One region of the Streptomyces sp. NPDC056987 genome, then DNA from elsewhere that is predicted to be linked to it. Evidence: riboswitches for the same ligand, from Rfam matches in the RefSeq annotation. Region 1 holds a riboswitch; each other region holds the start of a gene.
What was found. A riboswitch is a leader RNA that binds a small molecule or an ion and turns the genes downstream of it on or off. The one in region 1 is predicted to bind cobalamin.

Region 1 (4,245 bases):
GCGCGTGCCCGCCCACCGGCGGGGGCTGGCCCGCTCGATCGTCGAGCGGATGGAGTCGGCGGGCGGCCGGGCCGTGATCGTCTCGCGTCCCGGCGAGGGCACGACCGTACGGCTGGAGTGGCCCCGTGCCTGACCAGCCGAAGGCGGGTACTCCGGGTACGCCGGGCACTCCGGGCGCTGTTGACGCGGCTGGCGTCCCGGCGGACATCCCGGCGGACATCCCGGCGGACATCCCGGCGGACGTCGCGGCCGATGTCCCTGCGGACATCCCGGCCGCCGACCCGCTGACCGACCGGATCGCCCGTGACATGCGCGCCGGGCTGCGCGTGGCCGGGCTGTTCATCCTCACCGCCGTGCACCTCGGGCTGGCGCTGCCCGCCCTCCTCGCCAGTCTGCGCGGTTACGACCGGCCCTGGGTCCAGCTCTTCGCGTTCACCCTGCTCACCCTCCTCATCATGGTGGACGCGCTGCTCGGCGCCGACGGGCGCGGCCGACCACGCCCATGGGTCGTGCTCGGTCTGACCTGCGCCCTCGTGGCGTCGGCCGTCTCCACCGGCCGGCTGCCCGTGGCGGACTTCATCGGGACCCCGCACTGGACATTCCTGGAGATCGGCTGGTTCGGGGTGCTGCTGCTCTTCGACGCCGGGCTGCGGCCGACACTCGTCTTCATCGGCGGCCATCTCGTCCTCACCTTGACGCAGTTGCTGCTCGCGGGGGTGCCGACCCGGCAGGCCGCCTCCGGCATGGCCGTCAGCGCCCTGGCCATCTGCACCTTCCAGGTCGCCGCCGCGATGCTCGCCCGCTCGCTCGGTGACTGCGCCGCCGCCGCGAGCGCCACCGCGCGCGAGCAGGAGCGCGTCCGTACGGAGGCCGCCGTCGCCGCGCAGGTCCACGCCGACCAGCGGGCCCGCTACGCCGAACTGGACCGTTCCGTCATGCCGTTGCTGACCGGGCTCGCCGACGGCTCGCTCGACCCGGGGGACGAGGCCGCCCGGCGCCGCTCCGCCGTCGAGGCCGCCCGGCTCAGACGGCTCTTCGCGGAACGCGACCACGCGCACGATCCGCTGCTCCACGAACTGCGCGCCGGTATCGACGTCGCCGAACGCCACGGCGTCGACGTACAGCTCGCCGTACGCGGGGCCTGCGCCCCGGTCGACCGGCGGCTGCGCCGCGCGCTCACCGAGCCCGTGCTGGCCGCGCTCGCGACCGCCGAGCGCGACGCCCGCGCCACGGTCGTGCGTGGCGGCGGCCTGGTGCGGGTGAGTGTGGTGACCGACTGCCCGGCGACGGGGCCGACGGAGATCCCCGAACCGACCGAGCCGGGGGTACGGGTGCGCACGGTGCGCAGCGAGGGGCGGCTGCTGGTGGAGGCGTCGTGCACCCTCGACGGCCCGGACGACACCCCCGAGGACGCGCTCACCGCGTCACAGCTCGTCCAGTGACGTCAGCCCGTCCTGAATGGCCCGCGCGACCAGGTTCGCCTTGGTCGTCGCGGGCCGCCCCGCGTTGGCGTACTTGATGCGCACCCGCTCCAGATACGTGTTCACCGTACGGACCGAGAGCCCCAGGCTCGCCCCGACCATCGCCTTGGACTCCGACTGGAACCACTCCAGCAGCACCTCCACCTCGCGCGGCGTCAGCGCGGGCCGCCCCTTCCGGGCGTCGCTGCCGAACGCCCCGGCCAGCGCGGGCGGTGTGTACGGGCGGCAGTCGGCCGCCGCCAGCGTCGCCGCCATGAGGTGCCGTTCGCCCTCGGCCTTGGTGAGGTACGTGAACGCCCCCAGGTCCAGGCAGGTCAGCGCGGTCTCCTGGCTGTCCTGCATCGTGTAGACGATGACCTGCCGTTCGCCCGCGACGAGTTGGCGCAGTTCGGGGTAGGCGGGCACCCCGTGAGCGAGCTGGAGGTCGAGCACCACCACATCCGCGTCCCGTCCCGGCCCCGTCGTCGCCACCGACAGGTCCGGCCCCTTGGCGGTCACCGCGATGGGCCGCTCCGACGCCGCGTACCAGGACTCGATGCCCGCGAGGACCACGGGATGGTCGTCGATCAGAGCGACACTCACGGGCGAGGTTTCCGGCATGCCTCATTGTCCGCCGCCCCCGTTCCCGCCGATCGCCGCCGGGTGGAAAGCGCCGGAAAGTGCTGGTGTGGGGCGGAAAACCGCCTGTGATAGCTTGCCGAGGCCAGTCGAACCCATGTACGTGGGTCAGGGAATCCGGTGGGAATCCGGAGCTGACGCGCAGCGGTGAGGGCGACGGGCGGGGCATCGGCCACTGGACGGCAGTCCGGGAAGGCGCCTCCGTCCGGGTGACCCCGAGTCCGAAGACCTGCTGGCGGCCTCCGTCCGCGTCCTGTGGCGGGGGAGCACCGTACGACCGGGCTCCGCGCATGAGCCCTCGACGCAGAGGAACGACTCCGTGCCGATCGCACGCCTCGCCCGCCGTGCCACCCCTTTCCTCGCCGCCGGCGCCCTGCTGCTCACCGGCTGCGGTACCGGCCCGGACTCCGGAGCTGATTCCGCTTCCGGTTCCGCATCCAATTCAGGTTCCGGTTCCGGTTCCGCCCGGGCCGCCGGCTATCCCCGTACCGTCACCAACTGCGGTCGGGAGGTACGGATCGAGGCGCCGCCTGAGCGGGCCGTCTCGCTCAACCAGGGCACCACGGAGATCATGCTCTCCCTCGGCCTCGGCGACCGCATGGCCGGGACCGCCACCTGGACCGACCCGCTGCCGAAGAGCCTGGAGAAGGAGAACGCAGGGGTCGAGCGGCTGGCGGACAACAGCCCCTCCTTCGAGAAGGTCCTGGACGCCGAGCCCGACTTCGTCGCCGCCTCCTTCGAGTCCACCCTGGGCAAGGGCGGCGTGGCCACGCGCGCACAGTTCGAGGAGGTGGGCGTACCGGCGTACGTCTCGCCGTCCGACTGCGCCAAGGACAACACCGGCGACACCGACGGATCCCGCGCGACGCCGCTGACGATGGAGGACGTCTACGGCGAGATCCGCGATCTGGCCACGGTGTTCGGCGTCGAGGAGCGCGGTGCCCGGCTCGTCGCGGGGCTGAAGGACCGGATGGCGAAGGCGGTCGCCGGGATCGACGCGAAGAAGGCGAAGGACACCACCGTCCTGTACTGGTTCGCCAACTCCGAGGCCCCCTTCATGGGCGGCTGCTGCGGCGCGCCCGGCATCATCACCGACGCCGTCGGCGCCGAGAACGTCTTCGACGACACCCACGACGAATGGCCGCAGATCAACTGGGAGACGGTCGCCGACCGCGACCCCGCCTTCCTCGTGATCGGCGACCTCACCCGTAAGTCGCAGACGGCCGAGTCGGCGGCGAAGAAGATCGAGTTCCTGGAGACCAACCCGGTCACCAGGGTCATGGACGCGGTGAAGCACCAGCGGTACGTACGCCTCAGCGGCCAGGCGATGAACCCGAGCATCCGCACCGTGGAGGGCGTCGAGCAGGTGGCGGCGGCGCTGCGCGCGTACGCACCCGCCAAGTGACCACCGCGGAACGGGCGTCGCGGACGCCCGCCGAAGGGAGCCCGACGCCGCCGGACCCCGGCGGCTCCCGCGGGGGCCGGCGGGCCGCGGCCTGGATCCGCCCGGTGGGGTGGGCCTGCGGCCTCGCCGCGCTCGCCTTCTCCGTCGCCGTGGCGATCACCATCGGGCCCGCGGACATCCGTGTCGGAGACGTCTGGTCGGTCGTCGGCGCGCACCTGGGCCGGGGCGAGTCGCAGCTCACCCCGATCCGCGACGGCATCGTCTGGAACCTGCGGCTGCCGCGCACCCTGCTGGCGGCCGTCTGCGGCGCCGGGCTCGCGGTGTGCGGCGCGATCATGCAGTCCCTGCTCCGCAATCCGCTCGCCGACCCCTTCGTCCTCGGCGTCTCCTCGGGAGCCTCCACCGGCGCGGTCCTGGTGGTCGTGCTCGGGGTCGGGGGAGGGGCGCTGTCGGTCTCGGGCGGGGCGTTCCTCGGCGCGCTCTGCTCGTTCGGGATGGTGCTGCTGCTCAGCCACACGCTCGGCGGGACGACCGACCGGGTGGTGCTCTCCGGCGTGGCCGCGATGCAGCTCTTCTCCGCCCTCACCTCCTTCGTCGTCCTGACCGCCGCCGACGCGGAGACCACCCGCGGGGTGCTGTTCTGGCTGCTCGGCTCGCTCGGCGGCGCGGGCTGGACCGATGTCCAGGTCTGCGGCGCCGTCCTGCTGGTGGCGCTGGCGGTGTGCGGCGGGTACGCGCGCA
Region 2 (4,245 bases), on a different contig from region 1:
AGAGTGCCGAGAACCTGCCGTCCGGCGAGGTCCACGGCGATCGCGTCGCCCGGCGCGAGCCGGTCGTACGGCACTCCACTGGGGGTGACCAGGACAAGCTCCCCGACGCGCACGGAGACATTGCCCGAGGTGCCGACGACCAGGCCCTCCGCGGCCGTTCTGCGGGCTGTGTCGACGAGCTCCGCCCAGGCCCGTTCCAGAGCCTCCTGACCGGCCCCCCGACCGGCCTCCGTCCGGCCCTCCGCCACGCCCCGCGCGCCCGTCATCTCGCCTCGCTCGTCCGCCAGTTCGCCGTGTTCGCCGGTCCCGTCATCCGTCATACGGCGATCCTGCCAGGCCCCGCCGTCAACCTCACGGGGTGAGTCACCCCGAAGACCCACCTAGTTCATCTTCCGTTCACCCTGACTCCCTACGTTCACCGAGGCCACCGACGTCGAACGATTGCCTGGGTCCTGGGTCAATGGAACACATCACACTGCTGCTCGCGATCGTGATCGTGACAGCGCTCGTGTTCGATTTCACGAACGGTTTCCACGACACCGCCAACGCGATGGCGACGACCATCTCGACCGGCGCTCTGAAGCCCAAGGTCGCGGTGGGCATGTCCGCGGTCCTGAATCTCGTCGGCGCGTTCCTGTCCGTGGAGGTCGCCAAGACGATCTCCGGCGGGCTCATCAACGAACAGGGCATCAGAACCGAAGTCATCTTCGCGGCGCTCGTCGGCGCCATCCTGTGGAATCTCTTCACCTGGCTGCTCGGACTCCCGTCCAGCTCCTCCCACGCTCTCTTCGGCGGCCTGATCGGCGCGACCCTGATGTCCGTCGGCGCCTCGGGCGTCAACGGCGGGGTCGTCATCACCAAGGTCCTGATCCCCGCGCTCGCCGCCCCCGTCGTCGCCGGGCTCGCCGCCCTCCTCGCGACGCGGCTGACGTACCGGATCGGCCAGGCCGTCAACGACGGCGACGACCGGGTCACCGCCAAGGGTTACCGGGCCGGGCAGATCGCCTCCGCCGGGCTCGTCTCCCTGGCCCACGGCACCAACGACGCGCAGAAGACCATGGGCGTCATCACGCTCGCGCTGGTCACCGGCGGCGTTCTCGCCCCCGGCTCCAACCCGCCCCTGTGGGTCATCGTCTCCGCCGGGATCGCGATCGCGCTCGGCACGTACCTGGGCGGCTGGCGCATCATCCGCACCATGGGCACCGGCCTCACCGACCTCCAGCCGCAGCAGGGCTTCGCCGCCCAGACCAGCGCCGCGACGGTCATCCTGGCCTCCTCGCACCTCGGCTTCTCGCTCTCCACCACGCAGTCCTGCTCCGGCGCCGTCATGGGCGCGGGGCTCGGCCGCAAGGGCGGGGTGGTGCGCTGGTCCACGGCCACGCGGATGTTCGTCGCCTGGGGGCTGACGCTCCCGGCCGCGGGTCTGGTCGCCGCCGGCGCCGAGTTCCTGACCGGCCAGGGCACCTGGGGCATCGTCGTCGTCGCGGTGCTGCTGATCGCGGGCTCCGCCGGGATCTGGCTCGCCTCGCGCCGCAAGCCCGTCGACCACACCAACGTCAACGCCGACGAAGCCGTCGCCGACGGCGGCTCGGGCCGGACCGGTGAGCCGGCCGGTGTGGTGACCGCCGCCGTCGCGGCCGTCACCCCGCCTCCCCCGGCGGGCGCCGCGGGCCAGGACCTCTCGGCCACCATCCCCGCCCCGGCGGACCAGAGCGGCGAGCCCGCCCGCCGCGCCACGGTGTGATCCGCGCCGCCTCTTAGCGCCGCTCCTCCTCTCCGCCTCATCTCTCCGCGCCACCTCTCAGGAAGCGACCGCATGGACATCGACTGGGCAGCACTCGGCTCCGTCTTCGGCGTCAGCCTCGTGGCGACCGTCGCCCTCGTGGGCCTCTTCAGCCTGGGCGTCGTGGGCCTCGCCAAGCGGGGTTCCGCGCCCGCGCAGGGCCAGGCCGGGACCTCGACCGCCGCCTCCACCCCCGCCACCGGACCGGCGCCCCTCACCGCCCGCGCCGGCGCCTACCTGTGCTTCGCGCTCTGCGCCGGAGCCGTCGCGTACGGGATCAGCCTCATCGTGGCCTGACCGTCACGCACGCCATACGCGCCACACGCGCCACGCACGTCCCCGCGGGAGCCCCGCATCGGCCGACCGGTCCGGTGTGGGGCTCCGCACACTGTCCCGCCGCAGGTCAAGGATGAGTTGACGGGTCCTGCGCGGCGTGGTGGACTTCCGGGGCCATTGACGACGGCAGCAGAGGAAGCCGGTGCGAATCCGGCGCGGTCCCGCCACTGTCACTGTGAGCCTCGCCTCCAGGAGCCAGGAACTCTCGCCGTCGCATCACGTACGTCGAGCCGGGGCGCGGACCCTGAGTGAGGACACTTCGCCATGCCTGGCTGCGGTTCTGCCGCCGCGCGCGGCGGCGGCCGGGCCGCCCCTGCCGCCGAGCGGATCTTCGCGTACGGTGCCACCCTCGGGCTCCTGGCCGACCGGCTGTTCGGCGATCCGCGCCGGGGACATCCGGTGGCCGCCTTCGGCCGGGCCGCGGGAGCTGTCGAGCGCGCGCTGTGGCGCGACCACCGGGGCCGCGGCGCGCTGCACACCGCGCTCTGCGCCGGAGCCGCCGCCGGGGTCGCGGCACTGGCCGCGGCGGCGGTACGCGAGCGGCCCGCCGCCGCCGTGACGCTGACCGCCGCCGCCACCTGGGCCGTGGTGGGGGGCACTTCGCTGGGCCGGGAGGCACGGGCCGTCGGCGCGGCGCTCACCGCCGGGGACCTCGAAGGGGCCCGCGGGCGACTGCCGCATCTGTGCGGGCGTGACCCGTACTCCCTGGACGAGGACCAGATCGCGCGCGCCGTCGTGGAGTCCGTCGCCGAGAACACCTCCGACGCCGTCGTCGGCGCCCTGGTGTGGGGCGCGCTCGCCGGGACGCCGGGGCTCGTGGGGTTCCGCGCCGTGAACACGCTGGACGCGATGGTGGGTCACAAGAGCGCCCGTTACCGCCGGTTCGGCTGGGCGTCGGCCCGCCTCGACGACGTCGTGGGGTGGCCGGGCGCCCGGCTGACCGCCGCGCTGGCCGTCGCCGCGGGCCCGGACCGCCGAGGCGCGCTGCGGGCCCTGCGGCAGGACGCGCACCGCCATCCGAGCCCCAACGCGGGCCCCGTGGAGGCGTCGTTCGCCGGGGCGCTGGGCGTACGGCTCGGCGGGACCCTCGCGTACGGCGGGCGGGTGGAGCACCGGCCCGTCCTGAACGGCACGGGGCGCCCCGTCGGGGTCCCGGACATCGAGCGCGCCGTACGGCTGGCCGGCCGGGTCAACGTGCTGGCTCTCGCGGCCTGCGTGACGGGCCGATTCGTGTACGGGGCGATGCGTACCGGGAGGCCTGGATGAGCCGGAACAGCGGTGGCGCGGGGCTCGGCGGAGGGCTGCTGATCGCCGGGACGACCTCCGACGCGGGCAAGAGCGTCGTCACGGCGGGGATCTGCCGCTGGCTGGTGCGCCAGGGCGTGAAGGTCGCGCCGTTCAAGGGCCAGAACATGTCGCTGAACTCGTTCGTGACGCGCGAAGGGGCGGAGATCGGGCGCGCCCAGGCGATGCAGGCACAGGCCGCGCGGGTGGAGCCGACCGCGCTGATGAACCCCGTCCTGCTCAAGCCGGGCAGCGACCGCAGCAGCCAGGTGGTGCTGATGGGGAAGCCCGTCGGGGAACTGAGTGCACGCGGCTACCACGGAGGCAGGCAGGAGGCGCTGCTCGGGCCGGTTCTGGAGTGCCTGGCGGAGCTGCGGTCCACGTACGACGCCGTGATCTGCGAGGGCGCCGGCAGCCCGGCGGAGATCAATCTGCGCCGGACGGACATCGTGAACATGGGCATCGCGCGGGCCGCGCGGCTGCCGGTGGTCGTGGTCGGGGACATCGACCGGGGCGGGGTGTTCGCCTCCTTCTTCGGGACGACCGCGCTGCTGAGCCCCGAGGACCAGGCGCTGGTCGCGGGGTATCTCGTCAACAAGTTCCGGGGCGACGTGTCGCTGCTGGAGCCGGGGCTCGACATGCTGCGCGGGCTGACCGGGCGGGCGACGCTCGGGGTGCTGCCCTTCCGGCACGGTCTGGGCATCGACGAGGAGGACGGGCTGCGGGTCTCGCTGCGCGGCGCCCTGCGCGAGTCGGTGGTGGCTCCCCCGTACGGCGAGGACGTGCTGCGGATCGCGGTCTGCGCCGTACCCCTCATGTCGAACTTCACCGATGTGGACGCG
Region 3 (4,245 bases), on a different contig from region 1:
GGCACCACATGGGAGACGTACGGCCGCTCCAGGTCCCAGTCGATCAGCCAGTAGTGCTCCAGATACGGCCGCAGGGCCGGCGCGGGCTCGCGGCGGCGGAACCGTACGCGCGCGAAGAGGCCGGGGGCGTCGACGATGCCCCGGGTGTCACGCCGCGGACCTGCCATTCACGGAACGTATCGTCGCGCGTCGCGTTTGTTCAAGACGCGGGGGCGGCGCCGTCCCTACCGTCCGTCCCATGAGCGAGAAGAACGACATCAAGATCAGCGCACCGGACGGCATCAAGATCAGCGCACTGCTGAAGTCGGCGGCGGACCATGCCCTCCCCGTCGTCCGTGACATCGGTGACGAGCAGCTCGGCGCGCCGACGCCGTGCGCCGAGTACGACGTCCACGCCCTGCTCGACCATCTCTTCCAGGTCGTCGTGAACTTCCAGGCGCTCGCCGCGAAGCGGGACGCCGACTTCGGCGCCGCCCCCGAGCACCTCACGGGGGAGTGGCGCGAGCGGTTCGCCGCGGAGACGGCGCGGCTCGTCGACGCCTGGGACGCGCCGGGCGCAGACGAGGGCACGTCGGGGGCGATGGGGCTGCCGGCCAGGACGGTCGGCTCGATGGTGCTCGGGGATCTGACCGTCCACGCGTGGGACCTGGCGCGGGCGACGGGGCAGCCGTACGAGCCGGACGCGGCCCTCGTCGGCCTGCTGACGGCGGAGTTCGGGTCGCTGGCGCCGACGGCCAGGAAGATGGGGGTGTTCGGGGAGCCGGTGCCGGTGGCGCCGGACGCGGCGCCCTTCGACGTACTGCTGGCCCTGACCGGCCGCGACCCGGGCTGGGTGCCCCCGCACCGCCCGCAGGACTGAACGGGGGCATGGCGGGCAGATGTTCGGTCAGTACCGCTTTCGACAGCAAGTGGGCGAAGAGGAGGGGACATGGAGATATCCGGCTTTGTCGCAGCCATTGTCGTCGGCATCGTCATCGGCGTGCTGGGACGGCTCGTGGTGCCGGGGCGGCAGCGCATCGGGGTGCTGCTGACCATCGGCGTCGGTATCGTCGCGGCGCTGGTCGGTACGTTCGTCGCGGCGGCGTTCGGCGTCGCGGACACCCGGGGCTTCGACTGGATCGAGCTGATCATCCAGGTCGGCCTGGCGGCGGTGGGCGTGGCCGCGCTGGACCGCGCGAAGGGCCGCGGCTGACCACTGCCGGGGATTTCGCTACGTATCCGGTCAGCCCCCGTCAGGCCCCCGTCAGGCTTCCGTCAGTCGTCTCCGCCTTCTTCGGAGCCCTCGCCGGCGTCTTCGCCGGTGCCGGTGAGCGGACGGCCGCCGAGCAGGTTCCAGCGGCCGTCCCGCCCGGTGAGCTCTGTGACGGTCAGCGGCCGTACGTCGAACCGCCAGAACGCGGAGGCCGGCGCCGAGAGCGCGTGCAGGGCGGCGGCGCGGACGATCTCCGGTTCGGCCACGGCGATCACGCGGGGGGTCTCGGGGCTCAGCGTTTCGCACCACCGGCCGACGCGGGCGTAGAGCGCGAGCAGGGTCTCCCCGCCGTGCGGCGCGGCCGACGGGTCGGCGAGCCACGCGCTCACCTGCGCCGGTTCGGCGGCCGCGACCTCGTCGAGGGTCCTGCCCCGCCAGCGCCCCATGTCCCACGGCGCGAGTTCCGGCACCGGCCGCGCGTCCAGGCCGAGCAGACCGGCGGTCGTACGGCAGCGGGGTGAGGACGAGACGTACACGGCGGCGCCGCGCGGGAACTCCTCCCGTACGGCCTCGGCCTGCCGCACCCCGGCGGCGTCCACCGCCCGCGTCGCGGCGCCGGGCCCGTCCTCGGGAAGGTCGCCGAAGCGGGCCGCGCGCAGGGCCGGGCCGATGGCGGGTGAGATGAGCTGCACGCGGATCGTCGCGCGGATCGTCATAACGAAAGGCCCCCTTGGCCCGTCTGCCGGTTCGCGGTACCTTCACGTCGATATCCACGACGGCGGGACGGAAGTCCGGTGAGATTCCGGCACGGTCGCGCCACTGTATGCCGATTCCGGCCGCGTGCCACGCGGCGGGGAACCGGTGAGTCAGACCCGACGGCCGTCGTTCGAGCTCCATCAACGGGACGCGAGTTCCCTCAGGAGGATGTGCCATGGCTCAGTCCATCGCGCCTGCGAACACCGCTCTTCCGCCCACCTCTGCCACCGGTGCCGCCCCGGCCCCGCTTCCGCTGCGCGCCGTGCTGCCGTGGGCGGTCTTCGTCGGCACCCTGATGCTGGTGCTGCTCTACTTCGTCGGCGCCGAACAGGGCGCGACCTCGGTGATCTCCGGTGCCGGTGTGCACGAATGGGTGCACGACGGCCGTCATCTGCTCGGGTTCCCCTGCCACTGACCGTCGGCGTAAACGGCGGACAGCGGACAGCGGACAGCGGAAACAGCAGCGACAGCGGAGATGACGCGCATGCATGCCTTCACCGTCAGAAACCTCCTGGTCCGCGGCATGGTCGCGGGCGTACTGGCCGGACTTCTCGCGTTCGTGCTGGCCTACTTCGCGGGTGAGCCCTCCGTACGGGACTCCATCGCGCAGGAGGAGACCCGGTCCGCCCCGGCGCATCAGCACGGCGCCGCGGCGGACCCCGTACCCGCGGGGGAAGCGGGAGAGGAAGAGGAGGAGGAACTGGTCAGCAGGCCGGTCCAGTCGACGTTCGGGCTCGCCACCGGTGTGCTGGTGTACGGGGTGGCCCTCGGCGGGATCGCCTCGCTGGTCTTCGCGGTGAGCCTGGGCAGGATCGGCCGGTTCGGGCCGCGGGCGACCTCGGCGCTGGTCGCGGGGGCCGCCTTCACGACCGTCTACCTGGTGCCGTTCCTGAAGTATCCGGCGACGCCGCCCGCCGTGGGCAATCCGGACACGATCGGCAGGCGCACGACCCTGTTCTTCCTGATGATCCTGCTCAGCGTCCTGCTGGCGGTCATCGCCGTCATCGCGGGGAGAAGGCTGGCACCCCGGCTCGGCAACTGGAACGCGTCGCTCGCCGCGGGCGCCGGTTACGTGGCCGTCGTCGCCGTCGCCTGTCTGGTGCTGCCCGCCAACGCGGACGCCGTCCCCGCGTCCTTCCCCGCGGCGCTGCTGTGGGAGTTCCGGCTCGCGTCGCTCGGGGTGCAGGCGCTGCTCTGGACGGCCTTCGGGCTGATCTTCGGGGAACTGGCGGAGCGGATGCTCCGGCCGCGGGCGGTGGCCGATGCCGCCGTCGTGCCGCCCGGGGCACCCGTCGGGGAGCCGCGGGCGGCCGGACAGTAGAGTGCGGGGTCGGTCTTCTCCCAGCTCAGAGGTGTACGGCAGTGAGCGTCCCGCCCCCTGGTCCCGCGCCGTCCGCATCGTCGGCCCCTGATGCGGTGCCGTCGGCCCCGGGTCGGCCGGTGACCGTGGTCGGGATCGGCGCGGACGGCTGGGCCGGGCTCTCCGGCGCGGCGCGGGAGGCCCTGCGCGGGGCGGACGTGGTCATCGGCGGGCCCCGCCAGCTCGGCCTGCTGCCGGCCGCGGAGTGCGCGGGCGAGCGGGTGGCGTGGCCGTCGCCGCTGCGCCCCGCCGTGCCCGGCCTGCTCGCCGCGCACGCCGGACGCCGGATCGCGGTACTGGCCAGCGGGGACCCGATGTTCTACGGGATCGGGCGGGCGCTCGGCGAGGTCGTCGGCGCGGCGGCGCTGCGCGTGCTGCCGCATCCGTCGTCCGTCTCGTACGCCTGCGCCCGGCTCGGCTGGCCGGTGGAGGAGACGGAGGTCGTCACGCTCGTCGGCCGCCCCGCCGAACGCCTCACCGCCGCGCTGCACGACGGCCGCCGGGTGCTGGTGCTCAGCGCCGGGGCCGGGACGCCCGGGGAGGTGGCGGCGCTGCTCCGCGCGCGCGGCTACGGGCCGAGCCCGCTGCATGTGCTCGAACAGCTCGGCTCGGAGCGCGAGCGGCACCGTACGGCCACCGCCGACGCATGGGCCGGTCCGGCCGGGGACCCGCTCAACGTGGTGGCGGTCGAGTGCCGCCGCGCGCCCGGCGCGCCGCGCCTCGGCGCCGTACCCGGGCTGCCGGACACGGCGTACGAGCACGACGGACAGCTCACCAAACGCCATGTGCGCGCCGCCACGCTGGGCGCGCTGGCGCCCGCGCCGGGGGAGCTGCTGTGGGACATCGGGGGCGGGTCCGGTTCCATCGCGGTGGAGTGGATGCGTACGCACCCGTCCTGCCGGGCGGTGTCCGTGGAACGCGATCCGGCGCGCGCCGA

Region 2: another riboswitch for cobalamin. It lies ahead of ACFTZC_RS14730 (cobalamin biosynthesis protein); the one in region 1 lies ahead of ACFTZC_RS23585 (ABC transporter substrate-binding protein).
Region 3: another riboswitch for cobalamin. It lies ahead of ACFTZC_RS32725 (CbtB-domain containing protein); the one in region 1 lies ahead of ACFTZC_RS23585 (ABC transporter substrate-binding protein).

The regions. Positions count from the first base shown of each region.
Region 1 is NZ_JBHURV010000021.1:45,691-49,935, forward strand. Features, by position in the region: gene ACFTZC_RS23570 (sensor histidine kinase) at 1-133, shown strand, start outside; gene ACFTZC_RS23575 (hypothetical protein) at 126-1,442, shown strand; gene ACFTZC_RS23580 (DNA-binding response regulator) at 1,425-2,063, opposite strand; cobalamin riboswitch at 2,169-2,351, shown strand; gene ACFTZC_RS23585 (ABC transporter substrate-binding protein) at 2,419-3,504, shown strand; gene ACFTZC_RS23590 (FecCD family ABC transporter permease) at 3,501-4,245, shown strand, end outside.
Region 2 is NZ_JBHURV010000010.1:193,025-197,269, reverse strand. Features, by position in the region: gene ACFTZC_RS14745 (class II aldolase/adducin family protein) at 1-266, opposite strand, end outside; gene ACFTZC_RS14740 (anion permease) at 461-1,744, shown strand; gene ACFTZC_RS14735 (hypothetical protein) at 1,817-2,080, shown strand; cobalamin riboswitch at 2,227-2,347, shown strand; gene ACFTZC_RS14730 (cobalamin biosynthesis protein) at 2,384-3,385, shown strand; gene ACFTZC_RS14725 (cobyric acid synthase) at 3,382-4,245, shown strand, end outside.
Region 3 is NZ_JBHURV010000037.1:46,025-50,269, forward strand. Features, by position in the region: gene ACFTZC_RS32705 (DUF6597 domain-containing transcriptional factor) at 1-167, opposite strand, end outside; gene ACFTZC_RS32710 (TIGR03086 family metal-binding protein) at 239-859, shown strand; gene ACFTZC_RS32715 (GlsB/YeaQ/YmgE family stress response membrane protein) at 929-1,192, shown strand; gene ACFTZC_RS32720 (histidine phosphatase family protein) at 1,255-1,908, opposite strand; cobalamin riboswitch at 1,940-2,087, shown strand; gene ACFTZC_RS32725 (CbtB-domain containing protein) at 2,124-2,363, shown strand; gene ACFTZC_RS32730 (CbtA family protein) at 2,433-3,269, shown strand; gene cbiE (precorrin-6y C5,15-methyltransferase (decarboxylating) subunit CbiE) at 3,389-4,245, shown strand, end outside.